Regions from separate parts of the Sedimentibacter sp. genome, predicted to be linked through region 4. Evidence: riboswitches for the same ligand, from Rfam matches in the RefSeq annotation. Region 4 holds a riboswitch; each other region holds the start of a gene.
The links. A riboswitch is a leader RNA that binds a small molecule or an ion and turns the genes downstream of it on or off. The one in region 4 is predicted to bind cyclic di-GMP.
Positions count from the first base shown of each region.

Region 1: linked by a shared signal. The riboswitch ahead of flgB (flagellar basal body rod protein FlgB) and the one ahead of AAGU76_RS07120 (copper amine oxidase N-terminal domain-containing protein) in region 4 are both predicted to bind cyclic di-GMP.
Region 2: linked by a shared signal. The riboswitch ahead of AAGU76_RS08275 (pilus assembly protein TadG-related protein) and the one ahead of AAGU76_RS07120 (copper amine oxidase N-terminal domain-containing protein) in region 4 are both predicted to bind cyclic di-GMP.
Region 3: linked by a shared signal. The riboswitch ahead of AAGU76_RS01160 (FG-GAP-like repeat-containing protein) and the one ahead of AAGU76_RS07120 (copper amine oxidase N-terminal domain-containing protein) in region 4 are both predicted to bind cyclic di-GMP.

Region 1 is NZ_JBCFAS010000003.1:485,865-493,994, reverse strand. It holds gene fliJ (flagellar export protein FliJ) at 1-275, opposite strand, end outside; gene fliI (flagellar protein export ATPase FliI) at 291-1,601, opposite strand; gene AAGU76_RS14130 (FliH/SctL family protein) at 1,591-2,358, opposite strand; gene fliG (flagellar motor switch protein FliG) at 2,351-3,358, opposite strand; gene fliF (flagellar basal-body MS-ring/collar protein FliF) at 3,358-4,932, opposite strand; gene fliE (flagellar hook-basal body complex protein FliE) at 4,962-5,267, opposite strand; gene flgC (flagellar basal body rod protein FlgC) at 5,270-5,701, opposite strand; gene flgB (flagellar basal body rod protein FlgB) at 5,714-6,100, opposite strand; cyclic di-GMP riboswitch class I at 6,224-6,305, opposite strand; gene AAGU76_RS14100 (carbon storage regulator) at 6,944-7,183, opposite strand; gene AAGU76_RS14095 (flagellar assembly protein FliW) at 7,177-7,614, opposite strand; gene AAGU76_RS14090 (DUF6470 family protein) at 7,623-8,130, opposite strand, start outside.
Region 2 is NZ_JBCFAS010000002.1:376,537-384,666, reverse strand. It holds gene AAGU76_RS08280 (GGDEF domain-containing protein) at 1-945, shown strand, start outside; cyclic di-GMP riboswitch class I at 1,012-1,095, shown strand; gene AAGU76_RS08275 (pilus assembly protein TadG-related protein) at 1,211-2,125, shown strand; gene AAGU76_RS08270 (CC/Se motif family (seleno)protein) at 2,237-2,554, shown strand; gene AAGU76_RS08265 (Chromate resistance protein ChrB) at 2,558-3,091, shown strand; gene AAGU76_RS08260 (response regulator) at 3,378-3,782, shown strand; gene gltB (glutamate synthase large subunit) at 4,241-8,130, shown strand, end outside.
Region 3 is NZ_JBCFAS010000001.1:244,901-253,030, reverse strand. It holds gene AAGU76_RS01175 (YitT family protein) at 1-502, opposite strand, end outside; gene AAGU76_RS01170 (hypothetical protein) at 779-985, shown strand; gene AAGU76_RS01165 (PrpF domain-containing protein) at 1,141-2,265, opposite strand; gene AAGU76_RS01160 (FG-GAP-like repeat-containing protein) at 2,819-5,770, opposite strand; cyclic di-GMP riboswitch class II at 5,902-5,986, opposite strand; RNA gene ssrA (transfer-messenger RNA) at 6,347-6,701, opposite strand; gene smpB (SsrA-binding protein SmpB) at 6,709-7,158, opposite strand; gene AAGU76_RS01145 (hypothetical protein) at 7,437-7,649, shown strand; gene AAGU76_RS01140 (methyl-accepting chemotaxis protein) at 7,844-8,130, shown strand, end outside.
Region 4 is NZ_JBCFAS010000002.1:102,873-111,002, reverse strand. It holds gene AAGU76_RS07155 (aldehyde ferredoxin oxidoreductase C-terminal domain-containing protein) at 1-1,057, shown strand, start outside; gene AAGU76_RS07150 (MoaD/ThiS family protein) at 1,068-1,292, shown strand; gene AAGU76_RS07145 (HesA/MoeB/ThiF family protein) at 1,292-1,996, shown strand; gene AAGU76_RS07140 (DUF1540 domain-containing protein) at 2,102-2,290, shown strand; gene AAGU76_RS07135 (radical SAM protein) at 2,519-3,382, shown strand; gene tlp (small acid-soluble spore protein Tlp) at 3,646-3,879, shown strand; gene AAGU76_RS07125 (D-2-hydroxyacid dehydrogenase) at 3,909-4,865, opposite strand; cyclic di-GMP riboswitch class I at 5,019-5,102, shown strand; gene AAGU76_RS07120 (copper amine oxidase N-terminal domain-containing protein) at 5,201-6,094, shown strand; gene AAGU76_RS07115 (cupin domain-containing protein) at 6,154-6,993, opposite strand; gene AAGU76_RS07110 (helix-turn-helix transcriptional regulator) at 7,377-8,130, shown strand, end outside.

The DNA of each region.
Region 1 (8,130 bases), on a different contig from region 4:
ACCAGGTTCGCTTTTTCTTCTTCTTTAAGTTCAATTTTTTTCAATATGCCGCTCATGTACATTTTGTAATAGGACATTTCTCCAACAGATATGACCACTGACGATTTCTCGTTGAATTCCGTTTCAACTTCGGAATATTTTGCTTTAAGTCCCCTTATTTCCAATTCTGTTGCTGTAAGCTCACTGTTAAGGCTACTGAGCTCTGCCTTCAGATTCTCAATAATTTGTTTCTTTATTTCCAACACCTTTTCCAGTGAAAAACTGAACTTTTTCATTTTTCCCCCCACATTTTATATTTGCTGCATAAGTTCAAGCACATCATCATAAGAATATTTATCGTAAACTCCCTGAGTCAGAAAGCTGTTTATTTTCTCTATTTTTGAAATTGCCTCATCCAGCCTTGGATTGGTTCCTTTTTTATATGCTCCTATGGATATGAGATCGTAGTTTGCATAGTAAACTGAAAGCAGATCCCTTATTTTCCTGGCACTGTCGTTTTGCTCACTTGATACTATGTCGTTCATGAGCCTTGAAATGCTGGCGTTTATGTCTATAGCCGGATAGTGGTTTGAATTGGCGAGTTTTCTGGTCAGAACAATGTGTCCGTCCACTATCCCCCTTACCGTGTCTGATATGGGCTCATTGGTATCGTCTCCTTCAACGAGTACTGTGTATATGCCTGTTATGGATCCGGTGCTGAAGTTGCCGCTTCTTTCTAAAAGCTTAGGCAATTCTGCATAAATTGAAGGTGTGTAACCTCTTGCAACAGGCGGTTCGCCTGTTGCAAGGCCTATTTCCCTTTGAGCCATGGCAAACCTGGTAAGCGAATCCATCATCAGAAGCACATCCAGTCCCTTATCCTTGAAGTATTCGGCGATGGTTGTGGCAACAAGAGCACATTTTACTCTCAGCATGGCCGGTTGATCTGATGTTGCTATTACAAGAACGGACCTTTTTAAGCCTTCTTCCCCGAGATCTTTCTCAATGAATTCCCGTACCTCTCTTCCCCTTTCGCCAACCAGTGCAATGACGTTTATGTCAGCTTTCACGTTTTTTGCAACCATTCCCAATAGTGTGCTCTTCCCCACACCGCTTCCTGCGAATATTCCCATACGCTGACCTTTTCCTATGGTCAGCAGCCCGTCTATGGCTTTAACGCCAAAGCTCAGGTTTTCATCAATCCTTGGCCTGGTAAGGGGATTTATGTATTCATTGTCCACATAGCAGAATTCCTTGCTGTTAAAATCTTCTCCTCCGTCAATGGGATATCCTGTTGCATCAACAATTCTTCCCTTCAGAAAATCTCCCACTGGAATTTTCAGCTTGTTGTTGGTTGATACCACAATGTTTCCAAGACCGATTCCCTTGATGTCCTCATATGGCATGAGCAAAACCTTCCCGTCATTGAAACCGACTACTTCTGCGCGAATTTTCCTGTCCATGGAGCCATTCATTATTTCACATACTTCGCCGATTTTGTGCCTGTTTCCGGTAGCTTCAATCATCATACCCGAAATTCTCTTAACCTTGCCGATATGCCTGCAAAAATCTTCCCTGTTCAGGATTTCACGGACATGTCTAACTTTTTCTTCAAATCCCATTTTTACTGAGCACCATTTCCTTAAGATTGTTAAGCTGAGTGGTAATTCCTGCGTCCACAATGCCTTCGGGCGTTTCGATTATGACGCTTCCTTCTTCAAGCTCCTTGGAAATTTCTATCTTTACATCGCTTGAAATCTTACTAAGGTTGCTTATGAGTTCTTTGTCTGCTTTTATCTTTTTAACGTCTTCTTCACCGGAAATGAATATTTTAATCCATTCGATGTTTCTGTAGTTACTTATTGTATTGTCTATTATTTTTGAAATCACATTTTCGTTTGCATCTATTTTCTGCCTGATGATTTTTTCAGCAATGCTGATTGCAAGACTTGTAAGCCCTGCTTCATGCCTTGTGATTATTTCTTCCTTATCCTTTTCGATTTCTTCAATCATGTATGATATTTCGTTGACCATGGCCTGGTTTTGCCGTTTTATCTCATCTGCAATCTGAATTTTTCCTGCTTTGAATCCTTCTTCATAGCCTTTGTTCTTTCCTATTTCCATGCCGGCATTGAATCCTTCTTCATAGCCTCTTTTTTTAAGCTCTGCTATTTCAGTCTGAGCATTTCTTTTGGCTGCACTGATGATTTTCATGGCTTCTTCGTTGGCTTCCTTCAGTATGATCTCCCGTTGGTTGTAGATTTCATACAAATCTTCTCTGGGAGTGCTGATCACCTGAGGTTCAGATTCCACTCTGCCGACGTTTTTGACATATTTGTCATCATATACCACATATTTGGCTTTAACTATACTAGACAATAATATCATCCTTTCCGCCCTTAGATATGAAAAGCTCTCCTTCTTCCTCCAAGCGCCTGATTACTGAAACGATTCTCTGCTGAGCTTCTTCCACGTCCCTGAGCCTTACGTTGTGAGTATATTCAAGCTCTGACTTGATCGTCTCACCCATCTTTGTAGACATGTTGGCAAACAGCATGTCTGCAACTTCCCTGTTGGAGCCCTTGATTGCAAACACCAGATCCTTGCCGTCAACTTCGCGCAGGAATCTTTGAATTCCAAGGGAATCCATTGTGACGATATCTTCAAATACAAACATTCTCTTCCTGATCTCATCTGCAAGCTTGACATCTTTCTTGTTGAGCTCGTCAAATATGTATTTTTCGTTGCCTCTGTCCATGTTGTTCATTACGTCAGCAACGTAGTTTACTCCGCCGATTTCTGTGAAATCCACCGATACGATGGAATTGAATTTCTTTTCAAGCTCTTCTTCCACATACCTGATGATTTCAGGAGATGTACGGTCCATTTTAGCTATTCTTTCAACCACGTCTATTCTTTTTTCCTTTGGCAGCTCGGCAATAACTGCTGATGCCTGATCTGCCCTGGCATATGACAATATCAGTGCTATTGTCTGAGGATGCTCGTTCTGAATTATTGTCAAAAGATTCTTATAATCAGCTTTTCTTATGAATTCAAATGATTTTGTCCTTAAGGTTTTTGTGACCCTCTCAAGGAGGCTGGAAGCAGTCTGTGCTCCGAATGCCTTCTCCAGAACGTTTCTTGCATATTCGAATCCGCCTTCTGTTATTACCTTTTGTGTCAGGCACAGATCGTAAAAATCCTTTAGGGTTTCTTCCATTGTTTGCGGACTCAAATGCTGAAGCCTTGATATTTCGTATGTTAGCTGTTCAATTTCATCTTCTTTCAGATATTTGTAAATTTTTGATGCATCGTCAGCTCCGAGAGAAATAATGATTGCCGATGCTTTTTGTTTTCCGGATAATTTAGTTTCTGCCATTATTCCTCGTCTCCCTTCAGCCAGGTTCTTATGAGCTGTGCTGCAATTTCAGGATTGCTGGATGTGAATTCCTTAAGCTGCTTCTTGATGGCCTGTTCCTGGGTTTCCTGAATCTTGATTCCTTCCTGAATATCATGCCATGAGTAATCTGTTGCTGAAGCCTCTGCTTTCGCGGAGTTTTTGTTTAATTCTTCCTTTTTCTTTTTGCGCTTTCTCAGTATCAGGCTTATGATAAATATCATTACTGCCAGAACCGCCAATGCTATTCCGCCGAATATCAACATCTGCTGTAATGTCAAGCCGCTGACAACCTCAGGATCTGTTGAAACTACAGGAATAGCCGGTGCATCCGGATCGAAGAACAGCATGTTGTGAAGAGCTATGTCTTCTGTGGATATTCCCACGGAAAAGGCTATGAGTTCCTTCACTTCAGCCAGCTCCTCGTCTCTTATGCTAGCCCTGTTTATTACTGCTGCCACTGTAAGCTGCTCTATTTCACCCGGATTGTGTTCAATCTGTTCCTTAAGCTGGCTTACCAGATAATTGATGGAACTGGAGTCCTTAAAGTATATGTTATCACCCTGAACAACTACTCCTGGGTATGTGGGTACCTCTGCATTGGATTCTGTGCCTGCGACTCCGCCTACGGTTTCACCCGGTCCGGTTATTTCTCTTTCATTCTGGGAATTCCCCACAACCCCTTGCTTTGTTTCCTCATCAGGCAGGTATTGAAGCATTTCGCTGATTTTCTTATCAAAATTGATAGTGCATTTTGCAGATACCTTTACGTTTTCCTCACCGTAAATCTTAGCCAGAAATTCAGTTACGTTTCTCTCTGTTTCTTTTTCAAATTCCTTTTCTATTTCCAGCTTAAGCTTTATTGAGTTTGTCTGCTGCATTTCTCTGCTGGTCATGAGACTGTTTCCGTCCGTGTCGACAATTGCCACATTTTCTTCCTTCAGTCCTTCGACGCTTTTAACCACCAGCTGCATGATTCCGTCTGTTTGCGATGTTGACAGCTTCTTGCCGTTTTCGAGATTCACCTTTACGGAAGCTGAAGATTCAGACTTGTCCGTCTCCCAGGCGAAATTCGACTTTTCAGGCATATTTATTGTCACAATGGCTTCCTTTACTCCGTCAATGGTTTTAATTGAAGCCTGCAGCCTTTCCTGAAGCTGAAAAAGTTCATATTTTCTTTTTTCATAGTCGGTTGTCATGAAATCTATGTTTTCAGTAAATATGTCGTAGTTTGCTCCCGTACGCGGATGACCGGACTGGGCAAGCTGCATCCTGAGTGTGCTTTCCTGCTCTTCAGGTATAAGGATATTACCACTTTTTTCATACTTGTAGTCAACGTTGCTTTCCTGAAGTATCTGCATGACTTCAGCAGTTTCTTCATCGTCTATGTCGTTGAACAGAACCACATAATCCTTGTTGTTTAGTATGATTGCTATTACAAGAGCTGCAATGACCACAGCCGATGAACCGATAACTATGAGCTTTTTGTTTTTGCCGCTCAATTTAATCCAAAAATCCTTTATACTTTTGCCAATATTTTTGATTTGATCCGCCATTAAAAACTCCTACTGTATGAGAGTTCCGTTTACACTCCCATATTCATTATTTCTTTGTAAGCATCAATAAATTTATTTCTCAGCTGCAGCACCAGGTCCAGAGACAATTCAGCCTTTTGGACATTAATCATCAGGTTATGCACATCATCGCTTTCTCCCGTAGAAAGCTTGTATATGTCTTCATCTACTTGCTTTTCAGCACTTATGTAATCTTCAAGAGCATTGTTGAAAATGGATTTGAAAAGGCCGTTGCCACTTTCGCCTTTGCCGTCAGTCTTTATTAATTCGTTTATTTGATTGATGCCTTTAACAGGCTGAATTGGTTCTATAAACATTTCTACCTCCCGATTTCAAGAGCCTTAACAGCCATCTGTTTTGTTGTGTTCAGAGCTGTTATGTTGGCCTGATAAGCCCTGTAGGCTTCCATGATGTCTGCTGTTTCCTTGAGAGAATCCACATTTGGCATCCTTACGTATCCGTCCGGTCCTGCGTCGGGATGCTCAGGGTCATAAACAAGCTTGTATTCGCTTTGATCTTCGACTATGTCAGTAACTTCTACACCGCCGGGCTTATATTCGCTTAAATTTTTTACCATCATGTCTTTGAAACTGTTAGCCTCGGAAAGAACAACCATCTTCCTTCTGTACGGCTCTCCGTTTTCAGTACGTGTAGTATCAATGTTTGCAATATTCTCAGATATGACATCCATTCTGAATCTTTGGGCGGTAAGCCCTGATCCGCTGATATTTAATGATTCCAAAAAAGACATAGCAACCTCCGATTATTTTTTACCTTCCGATATAACTGACTTAAGCTTTGAAAAATAAGAATTCATTTCAGTGACTGTATACATGTACTGTAGCTGCGTCTTTGCAAGCTGAAGATTTTCCTTTTCCAGGTCAACGTTGTTGCCGTCAAGGCGCATGGACTGATCACCGTTTTCTTCGATAATAATACTGCTTGATTTAATCTTGCTGTTTGCTTCTGAAGCTGTTTGATTTAAACTATCCAGATTTGACTTAAGGAAGCTTTCAAAGTCAACAGATTTGCTCTTATACCCAGGCGTGGAATAATTAGCTATGTTTTCCATGGTGGCCTGCTGTCGCAGCCATAGTCCGTCCAGACTTTTATTCATTAAGTTTAAAATGATATTATTACTGATTTCCATCTGATTTTCCCCTTACCCTAAAAGTTGGCATAATAAAAAACATATATAAAATATATGTTTGCAAGTGACAATAATAAAACTAAATAAGTCATAATTATAGTTATGATTATGTATAATATTACTATTGGCAGCTGGCAACCATAGATAATCCTTAGGCCCTATAGCTTTGTGTCGCTGTCTTTCGACAGGTTTACTATTTACAATATTCTTTTGTGCTAACAAAAGTTATTATAATCGAAAATTTTACAAAATGCAAGCTTTTTCGACTTGGCTTTTTTCGCAATATTATACCTTTTTATGTAATTTTATTATAGAAGTAATTAATATAAATACATGTTACTTTTTCTATTCAACCTCATACATTGTCTAATTATTAATAAGCTCAAAACAAAAAAGACATACAAAAAAGCATATTTTTGCATGTCTCATTATTTAATTCATTAATTCGATTATAAATATACACAATTAGGCAGAAAATTTTTGAAAAAAAATCATTTTCTACCTTCTGTCTGCATCTAGTAAACTGGTCTCAAGCCTTGAGCATTGATTTTACCTGTTTTTCCGATTTGCTTATATTAAATTATCAATATTTCGTCCAGTTCTTTTTGCTGCCTTATTACTAAAATTCGAACTTAGCATCACAAAATTCAGGGTACTCTTATAATTTTTTATTATTTTGTCATCTTTTTGCCTGATTATTTTTTTCTGAGAGCTTATAGCTTGCCTTTTGTCATATCGCCTTAAGCTGCAATTATTTCCAAACAAAAAGACATGCAGCCCTGTGCACATCCTAATATTAAATTTCATAAAATGCAATCGGGAAAATTCTTTTAAAACAGCTTCCTATCTCTTGTCTGCGTTACGTAGGCTGTCTCTTAAGCTGCTAAGGCTGATTCTGCTTATCTTTTCCGATGCACTTTTATTAAATTCACAAGTCTCAGCAAGTTCCTTTCTGGTAATCTTGACATCCTTAGGAGCATTGATTGCTATTTTAACCTTGTCCTGGGAGATTTCTGAAATTATTATCTCAATGTCATCCCCAATAAGTATGGATTCCGATTCTTTTCTTTTAATGACTAACACTCAGAATCCCCCTCTCCGATTATTTTGTATCTCAGAGGATATGTATTTTGCAGTATGACCTGTCTTGCCTTTTTTGTCTGCGGATTTATAGCAACAGGACTTTTCAAATTAACAATAGAATCCTTGAAACTTTCCTTTATTATAGCAATTACAAGAAATTTAAGATCAGATTCGCTTTTTGCCTCTAGATCATTTAAGTCGTCCTCATTGACAACAGGATCATACTTTAAAAATATGGCGTAGGGATCGATCATTACAAACGACAGATCGGCGTTTTCAACAGACTGAAGGTACATGATGTCATCTTCCTGACCATCTTTCAAAATTACATACTTTTTATATTCTTCAAATCCGTACATCCCGCTGTCGAATCTGATTACATCTTCTTCATTTACATCAATGTCTCCAAAATCTCTCGTGTTAATTTTCATAATCTACCTCATACCCTTGTATCTATTGCCTTATAATCAGGATTCGAACTTGGCGGAACAAAAATTGGTGTACCGACATAATTTATTTCAACTCTAGGATACTCATTTATAATGAACTCTATGCTGCCGGGTATGAACTTAATTTCCGGTCGTTCAATATTCCAGTCAAAATCAAGCTTATCAATCTCAAAATTTATGGAAAGCTCTCCTTCCTCCCATGAAATATCAGGTCCGATGCTTGGAATAAAGCCGATGTTGAAATCAACACTGCTGAGAAATCTTCTCATGGCAATTTCCGGATTGGGATTGTCCATGAAATTTATGTCAAGCTTAAGATTTCCTTCTTCGGCATATCTGGCAGTGGCTTCATAAGCAGCTTGAATTCCCTTCTGAGCGCTATCCTCAACTGACCTCATGGCGCTTTTGATGCCTGCTGAATATCTAGCTTCGACTGTGTCGATTTTCAGCCTTGTGGGCTTCATCTGCATCTGAACTCCGCCTTTGTCTCTGGTCATC
Region 2 (8,130 bases), 270 kb from region 4:
CGTGTAACAAATACAGACAGCGAGTTCTATGAAATGCCTGCCGGGACAATCCTGGACTGGATATGGCTCTTGGATGTCATTGTAAATGAAAAGGAACAGAAAGAGGCTGAAAGTGATCCTCTGTACTACTCGGATAAAAACCGGTATACCCATGTAGACATGGACACTGCTGTCTTATATGATGAAATGAAAAGCGGTTATTTTATCAACCATGATGAATGGGGCGATCAAATTTCAGGGATGGTACCCATTTATACTAAGGAAGGTACGTACGTGGGCCTGCTGGGTGTTGATGTATATTCAGACGGATTTTATGACTACAAGAACAAGGTGATTTTTGTATTGTTTTTGCTGCTGGTTATTCCGACAGTTACTTTATTCATAATATTTCTGAGCTTTCACCTTCATTACAGAAAAGAGATAAAAAAAATCGTGTATAAGGACGATGCAACCGGGCTGTACACCAGAGCTTATTATGAAAATTATGTTATACAGCAGGTAAAAAAACTCAGGCGTAAAGAGGATTCTCTGACTGTTATCATGATTGATATAGATGATTTCAAGTTATACAATGATTTTTACGGACATTTGAAAGGTGATGAGGTAATTGTGCAGGTAGGAACGACATTTCAACGTGAGGTCCAGCTGGCCGGCGGATGTCCGGGAAGATATGGAGGAGAGGAGTTTGTTGCGATTATCCCTAACCTGAGCATAGAAAAAGGGGACATGCTTTGCGATAGTATACGCAAAAAAATTGAAAATCTCAACATCATTCATGAGAACAGACAGCACTACAACATTGTAACTGTCTCCATAGGGATTTATACAGATGAACTATTGGAAGAGTCACTTGAAATCAGAACGCTTATTGATCATGCCGATAAGGCTTTGTATATGGCGAAAAGGGACGGTAAGAATTGTTTTAAGAGAGCAAAGAGGTGCTAAAGGTGAGAAAAAAGAGTTTCCATCTTCCTTCAACTGTGCTATAATTAAATAGTAAATTTTACCATACATACAATAGGGCAAAGCTAATGAAAATTAGCGGCGCAAAGCTTAGAAGTCTAAGGCGACAGCTATGACGGTTCGGCTGCAAAATAAGTTATTATTTTGCAGCCTTTTTGTTTTCTGTGGCCATAGAATAAAAAAACAAGAAAGGAGACTATAATTTAACTCTTTGCAAAATACAAATTTTAAAGCTGGGGGGCTTTAAATGAAAAAATTAAAAAGATTCATTACTGGTGAAAGCGGACAGGTTCTTGTGCTGGCGGCTTTGTTGATGACTGTCTTGATTGGAGTGGCTGCATTGGCTGTTGATGTGGGATTGGTTGCTGCAACAAAGTCAAAGCTGCAAAATGATGCAGATGCTGCTGCATTGGCAGGTGCCATGAAAATTTCATCAGGAAAGTCAGCTGCGGAAGAAACTGCAGTGAGGTATGCCAAGGAAAATGATGACAAGCTTGAAGATTCCAAGATGCTGTCAGAGGCAAATTTTAACATGGGTACTGTATACGTGAAGGCTGATACAGTCAAGAAAACTATTGAAGTTGTATGTACAAGGAAGCTGTCATACTCCTTTGCAAAAATCCTCGGATTTGCTGATACCACAGTATCAGCCAGGGCTGTAGCACAAAAAATGGGGTTTGACGGCGGTGTGCTGCCTTTCATGAACTTTGACAGGTACACAAAAGGCGGCGAAGTTGTAATCTGGGACAATGAAGGCAAGGGAAACAAGGAGCGCCTCAATACAAGGACAGCGGTTTATGAATTCGATCCGCTGGTTGGTGCCGTTCATGGAAACGGAAAGATGTCAAACATAAAAGGCGAGGTCGAAGATATATGCAAAGACGGAGCTCAGGTATACCTGTTAAGCCTTTCAAATGATGAGATGTTTAATGGAAATAACATACCTGTTACAGAAAAAAACGGTAAAAGCGGCAGCTTCAGATGGCCCGGCGGAAACGTGGGACAGGAAAGCATAATAGATTCCTGTTATCTGGTGCTGCTGAAGTGTACGGTCAAATATTACAATAACGGTACAGCTTCTCTGATAATTGACGAAGTGTATGAGGATCTTACACCTTCAGGAATAAGCAACATCAAGACCTATGCAAGCCTGGTGGAATAGCGGCTGTACAGAAAGAACCGTCCCCGATGACAAACCGATGGCAGGATTTGATATTTTATTGCACTTATGATAAAATAGATGTAATAAAACATAAGGCGATAGGAGCGTTAAATGGCAAGAGAAGTTTCTGAAGCAGTTAAAATTACAAAGTCAGCTGCAAGCTACCTGCACAAAAAAGGAAAAATCAATTTAGTCATAGAGTATCCCGAGTACAGGACCAACTGCGAGTGCGCGTTTGTTCAGGTGCCGGAAGTATTGGCAAAAAAGCCCAAGGTAGAGGAAAATTACATAAAGGCTGAAATCGAAGGAATAAATGTATTTTTGTCAAGACAGGTATCCCTTCCGACAGACAGTGATGTAGTTATAGACCTTGATTCCTTTCTCGGAATAAAGAACCTTTCCCTTTCGGGATTTAAGTCGGAGGACTAGCTGATGGAATGGCTCATGCTTAATTTTACTCTGCCTAAGGAACCTTCAAGGGCAAGAGTCAGCGTCTGGAGAAAGTTAAAAAAGTACGGCTCAGTCAGTATAGGGCAGTCTATGTGGGTTCTACCTCAGAATGAAGGAAGCCTTGATGTATTCAGAGAAATTTCTAAGGAAATAGAAGAAAACAACGGAACCGCCTACATCATAAAGGCTGAATTCATGGAGCATCTAAGCACCGAAGAAATAAAGGAAACGTTCAACTGCGCCCGCAATGAGGAGTACAGGGAGCTTTTGGAAAAGTGCGATGATTTTTTTGATGAAATAAATAAAGAAACTCAGAAGAAGAACTTTACCTTCGCCGAGCTTGAAGAAAATGAGGATGAGTTCATAAAGCTTGAAGCGTGGCTTGAAAAAATAGCCGTCAGGGATTTTTTTGGCGCATCGCTTGGAAAAAAATCCCAGGATAAGCTGATGGAGTGCCGAAGACTGCTGGAGGAATTCAGCATGAGTGTTTACGGAACGGAAGAAAAGAGGTTTTGACCAGGTCAAAACCTCTTTTTGTATCTAATTCTGAAGTCGGATTATATTTTTAGCCATGTCTATGCATTTGCGAATAAACGCTGAGGATTATCAAAGGATTAATTCAGATTGATTTTTACCATTATACTATAACAAAAGCTAAACATTCAGATATAATTTAAAATGACAAATTATTGGTCTCGTCTTCATAAATCGACAAAAACACAGAGAACAAGTTGCTAAAATAGTAGTATGTACGGGGTGTGTTGATAAAAAGAATGGCATGGGAATTGAAGGGGGAAAACAAATGGAAGAAAAGGTTAAATCAAGAAAGGTATGCAAGGTTCTGATTATAGATGACAATAAAGACCTGGCTGAAATATTGTGCGATCTTGTGGGGTTTTTGGGACACAAAACAATCTGTGCCCACAGCGGGTATGATGGTATCAAAAAGGCCCGTGAATTCATGCCGGATGCAGTCATATGCGACATAGGGCTTCCGGGTATGAACGGATACGAAGTGGCTAAGACCATGCGCAAAGACTTTAAGCTTAAAAAAATGTACCTAGTGGCTCTTTCGGGATATGCAGGGCCGGATGATTTGAAACTTTCAAGGGAATCCGGCTTTGACAGACATCTGTCAAAGCCGGCGGACATATCGGCCATAGAACGGGTACTGGCTGAAGCAGCCATAAAAATGCAGGAAATATGAAATTTGCATTTCTCCAAAGTATTACTGTAAACATGGAGAGGCTGCAGCAAATGTTAAAGTATGTGCACGAATTGCGCATTACTATATTATACACCGAAGACAAGGAATCGTACGAAACGTTTCCTTGTCTTCGGTTTTTTATACAATATCAATGAATAATGCATATAAGCATTTATTAATTGTGTTGATGAAAACCAGGCGTGCAAGAAACAGAAATTCATTATTTTTAGTATATTGAAAATAGTAAAGCCTTTAAATGTTACAAAAACGAAATAAAAGGTAGTCAATAGATTTTAAAAAACAAAAAAATAACAAAAAAATCTCTTCAAAATTCGATGAAGTTAATAAAACGAAAAAAATTGTTACAAAAAATAAAAATAATACTTGTATGTTTATGAAATATCGACTATAATAGTGACAATTTATATCACAGATTAAAATGAATGGGGAGATTTAATATGAAGAACTATGGAACACCAAGGAGACAAGGTCTTTATGACCCGGCATTTGAACATGATGCATGCGGAATGGGTTTTGTCGTTAACATAAATGGCGAAAAATCTTATGATATCGTGGATGATGCTTTGACAGTACTTGAAAACATGAGCCACAGGGGAGCCAGTGGTTCTGATGAATCAGGCGACGGCGCGGGCATAACTGTACAGATACCCCATGACTTTTTCAAACGCGAATGCCAGGTACTTGATTTTGAACTGCCAGAAGAAGGAAATTATGCCGTAGGCATGATATTTGCCCACAAGTATGACAAATTCAGAAGCATACAAATGAAGACTTTTGCCGACATCGTTGAAGATGAAGGTCAGGAAATACTGGGCTGGAGGGATGTTCCGGTGGACGGAACCATCATAGGAGAAAAAGCAAAGTCATCCATGCCCAGAATAATACAGGTATTTATCCGTAAAAGCGAAAGCATAACCGACGCCATGACCTATGAAAGAAAACTGTACGTCATAAGAAAAAGGGCGGAAAAGACCATTGGTCCCATGAGCGAACAAAACGGCGGAATTTTCTATTTTGCCAGCCTTTCAGCTAAGACGGTTGTTTACAAGGGAATGCTCACTTCCGAGCAGCTGAGGAATTTCTACCTTGACTTGTCGGATCTTGAGTTCAAATCTGCTCTGGCCATGATACATTCAAGGTTCAGCACAAACACGTTCCCAAGCTGGGAGAGAGCCCATCCAAACAGGTACCTGGTTCACAACGGCGAGATAAACACAATCAGGGGAAATGTCAACTGGATGAATGCAAGACAAAAAAGGATGACTTCTCCGTACTTTGAAAACATTCACAAGGTGTTTCCTATTATAGATGAAACGGGAAGCGACTCCTCAATGTTCGACAACTGTCTGGAATTCTTGTACCTAACAGGCAGATCACTTCAGGAATCAATCATGATGATGATTCCGGAGCCCTGGGAAAAGAACAAGGTAATGTCAAAGGAAAAAAGAGAATTTTACAAGTTCAACAACTTCCTTATGGAAGCATGGGACGGTCCTGCTGCCATGGCGTTCACAGACGGCGACATCATAGGAGGAATACTGGACAGAAACGGACTGAGGCCTTCCAGATACTACATCACAAAAGATGACAGGGTTATACTAGCTTCCGAGGTTGGAGTAATAGATATTGACAATGAGAACATAAAGTACAAGGGCAGGCTGGAACCCGGCAAGATGCTCCTCATCGACACTAATGCAAAGAGAATAATAACAGACGACGAACTGAAAAAATATGTTTCAACGCTGCGCCCATACGCCGAATGGAACCAAAAGCACGTAATTAATCTCAATGACCTGCCGGTTGCTCTTGAAAAGGAAGGAAAGATAAAAGACCTTGTCCAGCAGCAGAAATCATTCGGTTACACATACGAGGACATAGCAAAGGGAATTTTGCCTACCGCCATTGAAGGAGAAGAGCCTGTAGGCTCCATGGGAATAGATTCTCCGTTGGCTGTTTTGTCGGAAAAACCTCAGATGCTTTATCTGTACTTCAAACAGTTGTTTGCACAGGTTACGAATCCTCCCATTGACGCCATAAGGGAAGAGATAATCACATCCACCAGCGTTTGTCTGGGTGACAGCGGAAACCTCATAAATCCCGACGGTGACAATTCGGCAAGCTTGTTTCTTGAAAATCCGATACTTACAAACGAGCAGCTGAACACAATCAGACACCTGAACAACGACAAGTTCAGGGTTGCCACGGTTTCCATGCTCTACAAGGTTTCCGAAGGACCTGCCGCCATGGAAAAGGCTCTTGACAGAATATTTGCAGAAGCCGATACGGCAGTATTGAGAGGTGCTAACATAATTCTTCTGTCAGACAGGGGAGTTAACAGGGATTATGCAGCAGTTCCGGCTCTTCTGGCTGCTTCGGGACTCCACCAGTACATGACGCGCATGGAAAAAAGAACAAACATGGGAATAGTGCTTGAATCAGGAGAACCCAGAGAAGTGCACCATTTCTGCACGCTCATAGGATACGGCGTAACTGCCATAAACCCATACCTTGTATTTGAAACAATCAAGGACCTGGCAGACAGCAAGTCATTAAACGGCATATCTGCGGAAGAAGCTAAGAAAAACTACATCAAGGCCATGGTGAAAGGCATACTCAAGGTAATATCAAAGATGGGTATTTCCACCATCAGAAGCTACCACGGAGCACAAATTTTTGAAGCTGTGGGAATCAAGAAGGAAGTTGTGGACAAATACTTCACGAAAACTCCTTCAAGAATCGAAGGCATAGGTCTTGAAGAAATAGCCGTTGAGAATCAGATGAGGCATGAAAGCGCCTACGATGAAAATTCGCCGTATACTGACACCCTTGAGGTGGGAGGATACTTCCAGTGCCTTGACGACGGCGAGGAGCACATGTACAATCCGGAAACAATCTACATGCTTCAAAAGGCCTGCAGGGAAGGAAACTACAGCCTCTACAAGCAGTATTCCGACAAGATAAACGAAGAAAAGGTATATACTTTAAGAAACCTGCTGGATTTCAACTGCAATCCAAAGGAAGCCATTCCTGTTGAGGAAGTGGAATCCGTTGACTCAATAGTGAAGAAATTCAAGACCGGAGCAATGTCCTACGGTTCACTGAGCAAGGAAGCCCACGAATGTCTGGCCGTAGCCATGAACAGGCTGGGAGGCAAGAGCAACACAGGTGAAGGCGGAGAAGACTCTGAACGATTTAAAATATTGGAAAACGGCGACTCTAAAAATAGCGCCATCAAACAGGTAGCTTCCGGACGCTTCGGAGTAACCAGCAATTACCTTGTGAATGCAAGGGAAATACAGATAAAGATGGCCCAGGGCGCCAAGCCGGGCGAAGGCGGACAGCTGCCTGGTCTTAAGGTTTATCCGGAAATAGGAAGGGTAAGACATTCAACTCCGGGCGTTACACTCATATCGCCTCCGCCGCACCATGACATATATTCAATAGAAGACATAGGAGAGCTCATCCATGATCTGAAGAATGCAAATCGCTATGCGCGCATAAACGTGAAGCTGGTATCCGAAGCAGGAGTTGGAACTGTAGCTGCAGGTCTTGCGAAAGGCAAGGCGGATGTAATACTTGTAAGCGGTTACGACGGAGGAACAGGCGCGGCTCCAAGAACAAGCATCAGGAACACGGGACTTCCGTGGGAGCTTGGTCTGGCCGAAGCTCACCAGACTTTGGTGCTGAACAATTTAAGAGACAGAGTGGCGCTGGAGACTGACGGAAAGCTTCTGTCAGGAAGGGATATTGCCATAGCTGCAATGCTTGGAGCGGAGGAATTCGGTTTTGCAACAACTCCTTTAATAGTTCTGGGATGCGTAATGATGAGGGTGTGCAACCTCAACACATGCCCTGTGGGAGTTGCCACACAGGATGAAAAGCTTAGAAAGAATTTCAAGGGAAAGCCGGAGTATGTAGAAAACTTCATGCGCTTCATGGCAAGGGAACTTCGTGAAATTATGGCTCAGCTGGGCTTCAGAACCATAAAGGAAATGGTTGGAAGAACCGACAAGCTTAGACAAAAAGACAGCATAAACAACTGGAAAGCAAAGACAGTTGACATGTCACAAATATTGTACCAGCCTTTTGCAGGAGCAGAGGTTGGAAGGTACAACACTCAGCCCCAGAACCACATGCTCGACAAGACTCTCGACATGAAGAAGCTTCTTAAAATGGTTAAACCTGCGTTGGAAAACCAGAAACCCATCAGCGTAAAACTGAAGATCAAGAACACGGACAGGGTTGTGGGAACCATCATAGGAAGCGAAATATCCAAGAAGTTCGGCGAAAAGGGACTCGAAGATGACACTATCAAACTGAATTTCGT
Region 3 (8,130 bases), on a different contig from region 4:
TTAGTATTACGCAGCCGTCCAGCACAAGCATTATGTAGCTGACATTTATTGACGGGAAAGCCTTCTTATTCAGTAATCTTGCAATGGTGTCAGTGCCGCCAAATGAAAAACCCTTCCTAAGAATCATTCCAACGCCGATTCCGTAAAAAATTGAAAAGTAAATGGATGCAAGAAGCAGGTCATTTTCTACGAACTTGAATTCAAAGTTTTGCATTGCCAGCAGAACCGTGGGATACAAGACAGAAAGAAAAATAATTTTCATGATTTCCTTCTTTCCCAGCAATGCATAGGTTATTAACAATATTACTAGAGTGACTGCATAGTAGATATATGTGTAATTTACATGAAGGTATTTTTCCAGTACAATGGCAAGACCTGTTATGCCGCTGGTAATGAGACCGTTGGGTTTAAGTATATAGTTAACTGAAAATGCGGTGATGAAGCATCCTACAGCCAGGTAAATTGTATCAGAAAATAATTTTTTTATATTGGTATTGAACATGTTTTCTCCTCTGAATTTAAAGCTAATGTTTTTTGCTGATTTTGCATAATTTTCTATATTTTAATAATAACAAAAAAAGCGAAAAATGCAAATTAAATTTCATTTGTATTTCTTGGCTTGCGAATTAATAATATATGTAACAAGTTCAACTATTTTGCTTACTAACATAATTATGTCATTTTAGAATAATCAGGACTTTAAATTTCTTGATGAAAAATCTGATTTTTGGAAAATATATATTATGTTTTTAAATTATTTAACTGTGAGGAGGCAAATATGAGCAAAGGCAACGGAAGGCACAATACCGGAAAAGGTAACGGCATGGACAAATTCAACGGCTCATGCAACGGTATATTTTCTTCAACCGACTCTCGCGTTAATTTCAATCATTTTGTTAACCGCGACAGCAACAATCTGGATGACAGCAAAAAAGACAATCACAACGACAATCAGTTAAAAAAGGAATTTGAAAACAAGAGGTAACAACCAAATAACTCTCAAATTATGTGGCGCTGCCCATTATTATGAGAGTTATTTTTTTAAAGCCCTCCATTAAAATTTTCCATATTTTTATTATCATTTATTAATGCCTGTTTCTTTATATGAATTAGGCTTCCGGCAAGCAATATTTTTCTATCTTAATCCCTTATATATACATAGCCGTCCATTATTCTTCTTGCTGTTCTTGTTACTCCGCCTTTAATCACTGTTTCCCCATTCATTTTAATATCAACTTGAGTTATACCGCTTGAATGTCCGATTCTTATGATATCCTGGTCGCTGTCTAAATTTGCAGCCTCACTCACAATTGTCCCAGGGATTCTTGCAGCAGCTCCGGTCCCGACTGCTACCGTCATGGGATAAGCTTTGTGAATTTTTCCCACAGAAACAGCTCTGCAGCATATATCCATATGTTCTGCCTTTACTTGATTGTTGTCCATGTCTGTATAATCCTGCGGTTTGGATACGATAGAAACTTTAGGGATGGATGTAGATTCTGTCCTTGCCTGTTCCCACTCTTTTACGAATCCGCATTTTTGAGCACCTATGCAGCGTATTCGCTCTATGTGTTCCATAACGTCTTTATTGCTGTTAAGTTCTGTCAGCTCAGTACCTCTTATGCCCAAATCATCGGCTCTTATGAACACAATTGGATTTGAACAATCGATTACTGAAACCTCAATGGGTCCGAAATCCGGTACTTCAAATGTATCTTTTTTGTTTCCGGTCGGAAATAATTTGCTTGTTGCTGCTCCTGCTGGATTTTCAAAATACATATCTATTCTTGAACCAGTGCCTGGCACTCCCTTAATGACTTCATCCCCATGTACCATTGCTTTGCCGTCTTTTACGCGAACATGCTCTTCTATTATCTTATTTGTATTGGTGTTTAGTACACGTACAACTGTTACAGGTTCCACTGCCTTTACCAAACCTTCGTCAATGGCAAAAGGTCCCACAGCCGAAGAAATATTTCCGCAGTTTGCACTGCCGTCTACATTGGGAATTACTATGTCAACTTGCCTGAATGTATAGTTAACGTCAACGCCTTTTACATCCGAAGGTGAAATTATGGCTATTTTGCTGGTTGATGATACAGTTCCGCCCATTCCGTCAATTTGTTTGACATCCGGTGTTCCCATTACCTTTAAAAATATGTCATCCCAAACCTCTTTATCTGCCGGCAAATCCTTTTCATGAAAGAAAACTGCCTTGCTTGTGCCGCCGCGCATATAAACGCACGGATATTTTTTCATATACATGCTTCAACCTCCGTTATTTGCTTGATTAATTATAACCATTGATTAATCCAAAGTAAATAGCATAATGAATATTCTAATATTGAGGAACAGGCAAACATTTTCGAAAATTTGTTTAAAAAAAAATTTCAAATTTATGTTTAAAGATATAACCATCGGGTATACATATCATACAACATCATTTTCTATAGTTCTAACAGAGTCAGCACAATTACCAGTTGTATTGGTTGAATCGTGGTCTAACCCGTTAACAGTTAGATTATATAAAGCGGCTAAACCACACAAGAGTAAAGATGCTGGTAGGGTAGTAATTAATTAAATGAATGTTGAATCATTACCGAGAGGTTTTGAATGGGTATCCAAGAAAATAAGTAGCGCCTGGTATCTCTATATGATATCCAGGCGCTGCTTATTTTTTATCACTTTATATTTTTCATAGCAACTTATATATTACGAGTATTTGCAGATTTTTCTGACAGTATAAATTTCCGGCCATCGTTCAGTTTCATTTTCTATTCTATTTATACTGCTGCTTCAAATAACCGTCAGAAACCAACTACCGTATAATAGTGATTATCATGCTAACCTCATCATAGTCTACTATTGCTCCCAATGTCTCACTGATAAAGCGTAAAGGAACAAAGGTTCTGCCGGGCGGCAGTATTACAGATTCACTGTCAAGGTTAACGCTCTTTCCGTTCACAATAGCTTCTTTTTTGCCTATATTGAGTACCAGCTCCCTATCTCTGTCTGTTATTTTTACCTGTCCGGAATCGTGCAGCCACTGAACATTTGCGCCCAGCGCCTCGCTTACAAAGCGGATACCGATTTGGGTACGGTTAGTACTTGCTTCAATATAAGGCGCGGCATCCAGCGTGTATGGCTGACCATCAATAGTAGCCTGAGTGCTGTTTACAGTAAGAGTAATCAGTGTCTGGTTTGGCCCCAATTTGATTATATGTTTAAATTCCCGGCTGGCGTTTTTTCCTTTGTTGTCTGTAACTGTAATCGTAAATTTGTAAGTACCGGGCAGTATCGGCGTACCGTTGAAGGTGCCGTCCTCCGCCAGGCTTAAACCCTTTGGAAGTGAGCCGCCAGTTACCTTAAACTTATACGGCCGGGTTCCTCCCGACGCTAAGAACTTATGTGAGAATGCCTTCCCGGGAGTACCTTCAGGCAGATTAGACCAGGTAACAGTTAATGGAGTGTAATGACTTCCTCCCCCGCTTGATGAAGGGGTGCTGTCATATACTGTTATAATAAGGTCTTGGTCTGCTCCTTCGCTAAAGTCGAAGGTTAAGGTTATGCTTCCGGTAGCCTGCTGCTCCAGATAGGATTTGTTTATGGTTACTGTGCTTTTGCTTACTGAATAATCTGTTCCATCCACAAGCACTATATCACCGTTTTTGATAGCACTCATTGTAGTGCTTTGTGCAGTTATGGTTACCGCAATATCCTTATAATTAGATGAACCACTGTATTTGTCAAAACTTGCATAAGTGGGATCAATAGTTGAATCTGCTGGTTTTATTACCCATTTGGCATATACAGTTATGTCGTCGTCAACTGTTGTATTAGCTAAAAATGCTGTTCCCCAGCCATCTTCGCCATCCACTCCTATTCCGTCATCTGCAATACCATTGCCGGTCCACCAATCAGCGAAAGTATAATCTGTTCTCGTAGGCTGCTCAGGCAGACTGCCCACTGAAGACGCAGGTTCTTCCACTTCAATCGCAGCCGGAATTGCATCCGTATCACCGCCGTTTTTATTGAAGGTTACAGTATAGCTATATGGTGTGCTGCTATTGCCGGTACTGTTGATGAGAACTAATACATTTCCATTATCACAATTTGTCATAGCTATATCCAACATCCCGTCATCATTAAAATCTCCTGTGGCAAGATTACATGGCTGATTGTTGAGACTAAAATCCTGTTTAGGGAACAGTGTGTGATTCCAGCTATTAGCAAGAATAGAAATGTTTTTGCTGTACCTGTTGGCTGCTGTCAAATCCATATAGCCATCATTATTGAAGTCGCCTGCAACAGAGTCAATTGGTCCGAGATTTAGAAGGAAATTACTCCAACTGCCGCTTGTTGCAAAATTTCCTGTGCCGTCACCAAGCAGTACGGATGCATATTCTTCGTATTCAGAAAAATTCAGCATATCATCAAAATACAGGAACGCTATATCTATATTCCCGTCATCATTGAAATCGGCTGCAGTAGCACCACCGGCTGAATAACGCATGCCCCCTCCGATAATTTCACCGATGTCCATTATTATCCTGGATGGTAGATCTGGAAAATGGCCGGAACCGTCACCAAAACGGATCTCCATGGTACTGACGTCAAAGCGGTCTCCAAAAACAACTATCAAATCCTGTTTTCCATCATTATTGATATCTTCTGCAAAGATTGCCTGAGGATAATTCGATGTGGATATTGACTGTGCTTCAGTGAAGATTCCTTCCCCGTTGTTCGAATAGATAAAAATTTTGTCCTGGTTCCAATCTGTCGTTGCTACATCGTTATCCCCGTCATTGTCAAAATCTCCTACAGCAGAAGAATACCCTGAACCACATGGAATCAATGGAGAAAAATTAAAGTTTCCGATGGATACAAATGCGTAAGTTCCTCCGCTGCCACTGATGACAAGATCATCCAAATTATCCCCGTTCAAATTACAAGCTATAACAGAATGTGGGGAGTAACCGGCAGCTGAAACAACACGAGCTGCAAAAGTCCCATCACCGTTATTGGGCAAAACAGATAAATTGCTCTCATTGGCATTGACAGCGACTATATCAAGATAATCGTCATTGTTAAAATGACCGGTAGCAATGCCCAGTGGTATACCGCCTGAGTAGTACTCATCAGGTGTTTTAAAACTTACAGGTATGGGTGCTGCCATTGTGCCGTAAGCAGAAAAAGCTATTTGAATTTTGTTCTGATCATCAGCCAGACCCATCTCACTGAATGGAATCTTCAGTTCATAAACCTTATGGTCATAATTGGCTCGTTCGGTAGTGATGAAGCCCGGCATACCCCATACTGAATTTAAAAGTGAAACTTTAAAAACCTTAACAACATCATTTGTTTTTATATATACTTTAACATAATCTTCGTTGCCATCCATGGTATTGTCAGGAGTTACATCAAAAGTTACATACAGGTTTTCCTGGTCATTCATCAACCATGCATAAATTGTACCGGCAGGATGTCCGCTGGCAGGAACCACATATTCCGCCATAAAGGATTCTTTGCCGGAAACTTCAGATATATTACCATCAACGCTGACACTGCCGGATACAGAATTAAGTATGTATGTGTAAAATTCTGATTCTGTTGTTATTTCCTTATACATATTTGTTAAAGGAAATTGAAAGGGTGTACGATTGACGGCAGACGAACCTTCGGTTGCTGCAGCAATGACCGGAGATGCAAAAAGCAATAATAAAAGTGTAACTTCAAAAATTTTTAACCAAGAAATTTTTGTTTGTTTCATTTTTTCTCCCTACCTTATAAAATAATTTTTGACAAGCAACTTATTATTTAAGCTGTGAAGTCGCTTTAATGCAAACAATTTTTCGTCCTAGCCTCCTTTCAAAAAGAATATATATAATAAAAAACCGACCTAAATAAACCGGTCGGTTACGCTATTAGCTCCACAAATGAAAAAGCGTCCAAATACTTTCATTTGGTCATTGCTGCCCATATTACTAATTGTATTGTTTTACAACTTATATATGACTGTTTTGGAAATTTCCAAAATATTAACAGTATGATTAAATACCTTATATGGTGTCTTTCTTTGTACTCTAAACTTAGATTAGATTTATGTAATAATTAAAAATGAACAATGAACATTGAACAGTACAAATATGCGGCTAACTTAGCTGTCATATTTAGTTGTTCATTATTCATTGTTCACCGTTCATTGCGGCTCCAGCCGCATTTGCGCAGTCTCGCATACAAATTTATCTGTTCGCTTTCGCTCACATAAATTTGGTGCTCGTTGCGGTTGACCCTACCATCCATCTGTACTTCGCTATCGCTCGTACATATGGGGTTAGTCAATACTTGATGGAGGCGGTGGGAGTCGAACCCACGTCCGAAAATATTTCCACAAGACTTTCTCCGAGTGCAGACGATAATTTTTGTTTCGCCTCTACTATCGCCTATCGTCAGGCTATAGTATCGGCTATCTTCGATTGCTCAACTTAAGGTCGAAGCCCCCTCAAGCAGTTCCCTGATTTAGATGATGCCCCAGTATAGCCTACAGGCCGGCTAAGTGGAACAAGCTAGCAGCTTACGCTGCGAATGCTAAGTTATTGTTTTCTTTTGCGTTTAATTTTAGTTGCCACTTTTTGCGTTGTTTGGCGACAACGACTCGCTTATCTTCCTTCTATATCCCCGTCGAAACCATTTACGCCCCCGTAAATGTCAATCGTCCTGTCTTTGGATTCTTCTTTCTGCATCCTTCTTGGCAATATCCTGACGCTTGTCATAATTTTTCTTGCCTTTGGCTACAGCCAGTTCCATTTTTACACGACCATTTTTGAGATATAAGCTTAACGGTATGAGTGAATATCCTTTCAGTGTTGCAAGCCCAAGCATCTTTCTTATTTCACGTTTGTTCAGCAGAAGTTTTCTGGGCCTTAGCGGGTCAACGTTGTATATGTTTCCCTTTTCGTAAGGGCTTATATGCATGTTGTACACGTAAGCTTCACCATCTTTAATATTCACAAAACTGTCCTTCAGGTTAACCTTGCCCTGTCTTATGGACTTAACCTCAGTTCCCACAAGAACAATCCCTGCTTCATACTTTTCTTCGATGAAATATTCATGATATGCTTTTCTATTGCTTGCAATATTTTTTGTATTTTCAGCCATTTTAATCACCCACCATTAACGTAGGTTGATTATAACATTAATAAATAAAGTTGTCAAATGGCAGTTTTTTGAGACTTAAAATGAACTTTTCCGATATTAATCCAGTTATCCAATTATGGCATATTATAAAATTTGTGCTTGCTTTATTCATAAAATCATTTTTTTGCAGGTAATATAGTCATGAAATGCAGCAATAATATTAAGGAATATAATTAATTATATTTAATTTTTAAACGAAGCGTGTCTTACTGTCGCTAAATTGTGAAAGGATTGATACCATGATAAATCATAATGAAAGAAACAACATTTTTGTCAATGTGATAACACAACCCAACGAAGTCAAGTCAGTTTCAAAGAGGCCTGTAGGCACTGCTGCCGACAATACATTTTGTGTATTCAACAATCAGAGTCATGCTGTGGGTTCTGTAATCAAAAACCAAGACGGAGATTACATCTGCACAGCTGATGGCTCATGGCAGAAAAAGGATTAAGATTATTTACTTTTAGGAGCTGCACGAAGAAAGGTGCAGCTCTTTTTTCAGTTTTGAATCTGACAACTGCTTTCAACTGGAATAAATAACGGTTTTTATGCAAATTTTTACCAAATGCTTAATTTCTTACAATAAAGTACGATAACTTAATTGTTGAAAAACTGGCAAGCAGATAGCAAATATATGGAGGAATTATGTTTATTAGGAGAAATAAAGGAAGTAAAAACCCAGCAGATATTGAAGCTGCAGCAGAAAAAATAAAAGAAGATGAGTCTTGCGACATAATGACGCTTTCTGGCGTTAATGAATTGCTGCAATATATGACAAGTCTTGATTACGTTAAGGAAATGATAGTAGATGCAAACCAGCAAATGGAAATGGTTGAAAGTCTGGCATCAAGCAGCGAGGAACTGAATGCTGCCACAGCAGACATTTCTGAATATGTTCAGAAATCCACCACAACCATGAATAGCACCATAAC
Region 4 (8,130 bases):
TTTCAACAAGGGCCTTTTAAGGCATCCTGTCAGTGGGGAAGCACTTCCTAAGTATGGTACGGACGTGCTCGTAAACATCCTTAACGAGGCAGGCGGACTTCCCACCAAGAACTACCGCATGGGCAGGTTTGAAGGAGCAGAAAAAATCTGCGGAGAAACCATGTATGACAACATTGTGGCAAGAAACGGCGACACCACCCACGGCTGCCACGTGGGCTGCGTAATACGCTGCTCACAGACTTACAACGACAAGGACGGCAGCTATATCACATCAGGCTTCGAATATGAGACCATATGGGGGTTCGGCGCAGGCTGCATGGTTGACGATCTTGACATCATAGCTCACATCGACCACCAGTGCGATGACATAGGCATTGATACAATAGATACAGCCGGCACCATGATGGTGGCCATGGAGGCAGGATTGCTGAACTGGGGCGACGGCGAAGGAATATTGAACCTTATAAAAAATGAAATAAAAAACGGTACGCCCCTTGGGAGAATTTTGGGAAACGGCCCGGATTTTACAGGAAAGGCATACGGTGTAAGCCGCGTACCCACAGTTAAGGGGCAGACCATGCCGGCATATGATTCCCGAGCGGTGAAAGGAATAGGAGTAACCTATGCAACCACTCCCATGGGAGCCGACCATACGGCGGGATACTCGGTGACTGCTAATATCCTGAAGGTCGGCGGCTCGTTGGATCCGCTTAAAAAAGAAGGTCAGACAGAGCTTTCAAGAGATCTTCAGATAGCCACGGCTGCAATAGACAGCACAGGGCTGTGTTTGTTTGTATCTTTTGCTGTTCTGGACTTTGACGAGGTTTTTGCAGCACTTCTCGACATGATAAACGCCCAGTACGGAACTCAGTGGACAAAGGAAGACTGGAATGAATACGGCATGAACGTATTAAGGATTGAAAAGGACTTCAACAGGCGTGCAGGGTTTACCAGCAATGATGACAGATTGCCTGAATTTGTGTCGGAGCCCATACCGCCGCATAACGCAGTATGGGATATAACAGGCGAAGAGCTCGACAGGGTTCTTATGTTTTAAAGGAGGCAGTATGGAAGTTAACGTTAAATTGTTTGCCACTCTCAGAGACGGACGTTTTAAGGAAGAAAAGGCAGACGTACATGAAAATACCCAGGTCAAGGATGTGATTTCCAGGTACAACATCCCTGAAAAAGAAGTCAAAATTTGCCTGGTGAACGGCCGGGACGCCGCTTTTGACCAGAAGCTGAACAACGGAGACACACTGTCATTGTTTCCGCCGGTAGGAGGAGGTTGATGAGCGCAAGGCTCCCTCCCAGGTATGAAAGAAACTACAAGACAATATCAGAAGAAGATCAGAAGAAGCTTTCAAAGACAACGGTTGCCATTGTAGGATGCGGAGGTTTGGGAGGAACCATGGCCGAGGAATTTGCCAGGCTGGGAGTAGGAAAGCTCATACTGGTGGATGGCGATACATTTGTTGAAAGTAACCTTAACAGGCAGCTTTTTTCAACAGAAGACAATATCGGTACCAAGAAGGTGCAAGCAGCAAAGACAAGGCTCCAGAAGGTAAATTCAGAGGTTGAACTGGTTTTGGTGGACGATTGGTTTGACGAAGACAATGCAGACACCATTTTTCAGGGAGCCGACCTTGTATGTGACGCTCTTGACTCCATCCAAAGGCGCATTGACCTGGAAGCATCGTGCCACAGACTCAACAAGCCGCTGGTGTACGCAGGCATAGCAGGCTGGTTTGGAATGATGGGAGTAAGCTTTCCCGGGGATTACAGCGTGCTCAGGTTATTCAAGGACGGTAAGGAAAACGACAGGGGTGTTGAAAAGTCCTGGGGTAATCCTGCCTTCACACCGTGGGTTGTCTCAAGTCTTGCTGTTGCTGAAGCCGTGAAGATTGCAGTGGGAAGAGAACCTGCCCTTAGAAATTCCTGGCTGCAGGCAGACCTTTTGTTCATGGAATTTGAAACTTTTGAAATTTCAAAGTAAAATTACCTTAATTTATAAAAAGACAATGCTTATAAAAAACTGCAGCGGGGGCATAATAGTTTAGAAAAGTGTTGATGCTTTTCAATATATTTTAAGGAGACCAACATGGAAGGCAAAGTTCAAAAAATGGATCAACACAATCCAGGTATCAAATGTGTTGTTAACACATGTTACTATTATGCACAGGGAGACCACTGCAATGCACAGAAAATAGAAGTTCAGAGCCGCGATGCAAAGACAGCCAGAGAAACAGACTGTGCTACATTTACGCCCGGCAACCAAAGCATGTCATAGCTAAAAAGTTAAAAAATTGTTCCTTTCAAAGGCAAAAATTGACAAACATCAAATTCTATAATTAAGAATAGATCGGTCATAATCATTGTTCCTTTGCGGGAACAATTTTTTATTGGAGGAAAGTTTTCCTCTTTATTGGCTCCTTGCTGAATTTACAGAAAATTTAATTGAAAAACTCTGGTTCTGGTATATAATAAATATAATTACTTACTTTGGAAGGAGACTATAATGTATTCAATGCCGTTGTACAGGCCTCCAAGCGAGGCAAGAAGCCTTATTATACAGGTAACTGAAGGATGCTCACACAACAGATGCAGGTTTTGCTACATGTACAAGTGTAAGCAGTTCAGGATGAAGTCAGACAGGGAGCTCAAGGAGCATATAGAGTGGCTTAAACCACACTACAGTCATGCGGAAAGAATATTTCTCGCTGACGGAAACGTGCTTTGCCTAAAGACGGAAAAAATTCTTGAGATGCTTGATTACATAAAGAAGGAATTCCCGAATGCAAAAAGGATCAGTTCATATTCCGGACCGCTGGATATATTGAGAAAGTCCGAAGAGGAACTTAAATCAGTAAGAGAAGCAGGCATAGAGCTTTTGTACATGGGAGTGGAAAGCGGCTCAGACAGGGTTCTATCACTTATGGATAAAGGCGTTAACCAATCTCAGATGATTGAAGCAGGACAAAAGGCTATTCGGGCAGGCTTCAAGCTTTCCTGCATGATAATTTCCGGACTTGGCGGCAAGGAAATGATGCATGAGCATGCACTGGAATCAGCGAAGGTTATTTCAGCCATCAATCCCCACTATTTCTCGCTGCTGCGGCTGGTGGTTGAAGAGGAATCCGAGCTGGCAGAGGATATAAGAAAAGGAAGTTTTCAAATGTTGTCACCCATGGAGGTTCTTGAAGAAAACATATTGATGCTGGAAAATATGGAGCTTGAAGACTGTATATTCAGGGCAAACCACGTATCAAACCACGTCAACCAGGCAGGTACCCTGAACAGGGACAAGGACGTGCTGGTTACAAGGCTGAAAGTATTAAGAGACAGCGGTAATTTCATTCCAATGGAATATGACACGCTGTAATAAGATGTCAACTCAAAAGGCTGCTCCGGCGGCCTTTATTCTTTCGATATAAGTTGACACCCAACTTAATTTTGGCTACCAGAAGATAAGCAAACAGGTGAGCTTCATAAAATAATAAATCTTCTTATATGTAAATTTAAAAGCTGCTTTGGAAATTCCCAAGCAGCTTTTAAATTTAAAAAAAAATTCAATTGCAAATTTTTCCTTAGAATAATAAGCGTCTCTCAAGAAATAATAAAAAAGGGAAACGAAAGGAGACAATCATGAAAAACGATCCAAAACCGGATGACAGAAGAGACAATGTTGACAGAATACAAAACAACATTGATAATACAATCGCCAACTACAGGGAAACAAAAGATCTCATAAAAAATGTCGAGAACTCAAAGGACAGACAGGACCTGATCGCCAAAAATCAGAGAAGAGAACAGGCAGTGAAGGGTATGAGGGAAGAAATAAGAGACGAAGCCATAGACAAGAAAAACGGATACAAGTAACAAAAAAGCTCCTCCACGAGGAGCTTTCTCTAATTAACTACGTTTATAGGATTTCCTTCCACGAATTTTTCAATGTTTCCATAGGTGTATTCCATGAGTCTTTTTCTTGCTTCAATCGGTGCCCAAGCTATGTGTGGCGTTATAATCATGTTCCTTGCCTGAAGCAGGGGATTGTCACTTCTTATCGGCTCCGTGGAAACAACGTCACAGGCAGCAGCTGCAACCTTTCCGCTGTTAAGAGCGTCTCTTAAATCTTCCTCCACAATCAGTGGCCCCCTTGAATCGTTGATTATTATTACGCCGTCTTTCATTTTATTAATGTTGTCCTTGTTTATTATTCCCTGTGTCTTCGTAGTCAGCGGGCAGTGAAGCACTATGACGTCTGAATTTTCCATTAGTGTGTCAAGGTCTGTATACTTAACGTTTTCATTTTCGAGTTCCGGATTTGGGTGTGATGCGTTGGCAAGAATTTTCATACCCATTGCCTGTGCAATCTGACCTGTCTTTTGTCCGATTTTTCCGTAACCTATTATTCCCATGGTTTTTCCGTCAAGTTCCATGAGAGGATAGTTCCAGTAACACCAATCTTTGCTGTTGGTCCAGTCTCCGTTTTTTACGGATATAGAATGTTCACCAATGTGGTGGCATATTTCAAGCAGCAAGGCTATGGTGAACTGTCCCACTGATGAAGTCCCATAAGTGGGTATGTTCGAAACGACAATGCCTCTTTCTTTTGCAGCAGCTGTGTCAACGATGTTGTAACCTGTTGCAAGAACGCTTATGAATTTCAGATTGCTGCATTTTTCCATGGTCTCTCTTGTAACCGGAGATTTGTTGGTAAGAACTATTTCAGCGTCTCCGATCCTTTCTGCAGTCAGTTCTTCAGGTGTGCGGTCATAAACGGTTACGACGCCTAGTTCCATTATTCTATCCCAGGATAAATCTCCGGGGTTCAGTGTATATCCATCCAAAACTACTATTTTCATATTATTCTCCATACGTGATTTAACTTTTAATACTGAAATTGTATCAAACATCTGGTTTCAATGCAATTAAATTGTGGAATCCATGAAAACGTAATAATTTGGTTGACAAAATTTTATTAATGGAATATAATCCACTTATGGAATAAATTAGCGAACTGATAAAGGCAAACCCGGTGAAAATCGGGGACGCAAAGCCACGGGCCTTAAGGTCATGACCAAGGTAGCCGGGTTACCAAATTTGCAAATACGTGAGTATTAGCTCTGTTTGGCGACCCATTCAGAGCTTTTTTCGTCCAAAAATTACCCTTTGGGACATTAGAAAAGGAGATCTAAAAATGAAAGACGTAAAAAAAGTATCATTAATTTTAGCACTTCTGTTAACACTAGTTTTTCCAACTGTAGCTTTTGGGGAAGATCTAAATGGTGACACACAAACAAACGAAGCAGCTGCAGATGACATCCAGGTTGAAGCAGAAGATTCCGATGACATCATTGACGAAGATACTGCAGAGACAGATGGTGAAGACACGGAAGAGGGAACAGGAAAAGGAAATGTAAAGGACAGATCTTGGAAAGAAGCCAAGGCAGCTGTAGAAGCCGACAAAAATGAAATCGAATCTTTGAAGGACGAAGTTGGAGCCAAGCTTGAAGAAGTTGAAGCACAGCTTGAAGCAGCCGAAGCAGCAGGCGATGAAGCAAAAATAGCAGAACTTAAGCTTCAGCTTCAGAACCTTAAAATTGAGCAAAATGAATACAAGTTGCAGCTTAAGTCTAAAATAGCAGAAATGCAGGAGATTGTAAGAAACAAGTATACTGCAGAAGAGCTTGAAGAGCTTGCACAGGTATCCGAAAGCTTAGCAAGCCTGGGAAGCATTGAAGTTATTCCTGTGGAAAATGTTCTGTTCCTAAAAGGAAATGCAAAGTTTGACACTCCTCCGGTAATAAAGGAAGGCAGGACGCTGATACCGGTAAGGGCTATTTCCGAGGCCATGGGAGCAGACGTTGATTACAACAGTGAAGAACAGACTGTGACAATAACAAAGGACGGCAAGGTCATAGTATTCAGCCTGGCCGAGGGAACCGTGTCAGTTAATGAATCAGAGGCCGCAATCGATGTTCCGGCAGAAATAATGAACAACAGAACAATGGTTCCTCTGCGTTTCATAGCTGAACAGCTGGGACTTACAGTAGAATGGGATCAGGAACTGGAAACAATAACTATTGAATAAATCTCCTCCTCTTTAAGGGTTCTGGCACTTTTTGCCGGAACCTTTTTTTATTAACACCATTAAATGTAAGAATGAACCCAAAGCACTTCTGCAGCCCTGCTTCCCGGATTTCTCCACTTATGGGACCTGGTGGACTTAAAGTGGATGGAATCTCCTTCCTTAAGAACAAATTCGTTCAAATCATCCAATACGACCAAAAGTCTGCCTGACAAGACGTAAATGAATTCTTCTCCGCTGTGGTGGCTGTGAGATTTGAAGTCACCGCAACCCGGACTTATTGTAAAGCGCATGGAGTCAAAGGTAGTCTCATTGCTGTCAATAAGGGACTGTATGCTGATGCCTTCAAGACCTGTAAGGATATTGATGCCGGTTCCCTTTCTGACAAGCTCCCTTTCAACTTCGCTTGTAATGTCAAAAAAGCGTATGGTGCTTTCCCCGTAAAAGGTTGCAAGCTTATCCAGAATATCAAATGATACACCGGTCCTTCCGTTTTCGATGCGGCTTAAGTATGAAGGTGATATACCAACTGCCTGGCTGACTTCTTCAAGCGTGTACCCTTCATTTTCCCTGTAATTTTTGAGTTTGCTGTGATAAAGCTCCTTGCAGTATTTTTTCTGCTGAGAAGAACGGGATGCCAGTTCCTTGGACATAAGCTGCTTGATCATTGCAATGCTCATGTTTTTAGTGTTGGAATACTCACGTATTTTTTTCAGAAGCTCTATGTCATGGAAGTCATAAAATCTGTAATTGTTGCCTTTCCTTTTTGACACTATGAGGCCGGCTTTTTCCCAGTTCCGTATGGTTGCAGGAACCACACCTACTATTTTTGCAACGTCACTGATGTTAAAGCCAATCTGTTCAGCGTCGTAGGCCTTTTGGCTTTCATTATAATCAGTCATGAGTTTATCCTTTCTATATTTGTTAAATTAATATTATACTAAACTGGACAAAATTTCAATAGCAAAATAATTTGCACAACAATATAAAATAAAATAAAAAACATAGGAAATATATATCTGATTTTCCTTGATATAAAGGCAAACATGAAAAATTTTAAATCAGGTAATTTTAAAAAAATATCCATGAGACAAGTTAAATTGCTAACAATATTTAAGGTTGACGTATCTTAAGGGCTATTTGATATTTAAAATAATGAACAGGAAAAAACGTTACAATAAATTAAAATATATTGTTAACAGCAAAAAGATATAATATAATTGTAGCAATATTGATTATATACTTTGTATTGTTATTTCATGAATTTTAAGCAAGGGGCAAACAGGTGGTTAGTAAAATCAGTAAGTATTTATTTTCATCGATTGATGACAGAAATTTGTCTGTTGTTGTTTTTGCATTGCTTTTTTCTTGGCTGTTGGCATTCCCTTTTGAAGGTCAGTCTCTATATGCTTTGGCAGCTGAATATGACTTTAATCCGCATAACATGATGTTTGCTTCCGTAATATTTCACTTTTTGGGGCTCCTAAGTTCGGGAATGTTTGTAAGCTCATTGAAAGGCGTTAAAACGACAATGGTGGTCACTGTTTTGTTCTGTATGGCAGGTTCATTTGTCCTGTTATTTCCGCCGTCAGCGTTTTGGGCTGTATTTCTTGCAGTGAGTTCTTTTCTTATGGGATGCTGTGTTTCAGCTTGGAGTTATTATTTCAAAAAATACACTCCCAGAAACATGCGAATGATAACCGCCGCAGATTCATTGATTTACAGCAATTTATTGATGATTGCCATCAATGTGACATCCATAAAAATATCGGTTTATGCGGGTATATTCATTTCTGTAGCAATTCTTGGGATAGGAGTGTTTTTTATATCTAATCTTAAAGTTGAAGAAAGCAAGTCAGCTTGTGTTTCTGATGGTTATAAAAGTCAGGAAAATTCAAGTCTGGAAAAACCCCTTGGCCTTTTGTGTATATTCATAGTGGTAATAACTGTAAATTCAGGCTTGATGTACAGAGTCATAAACCCAGCTTTCAGCAATTTTGAATGGCTGACAAGCTGGTATTGGGCAATTCCTTATATAG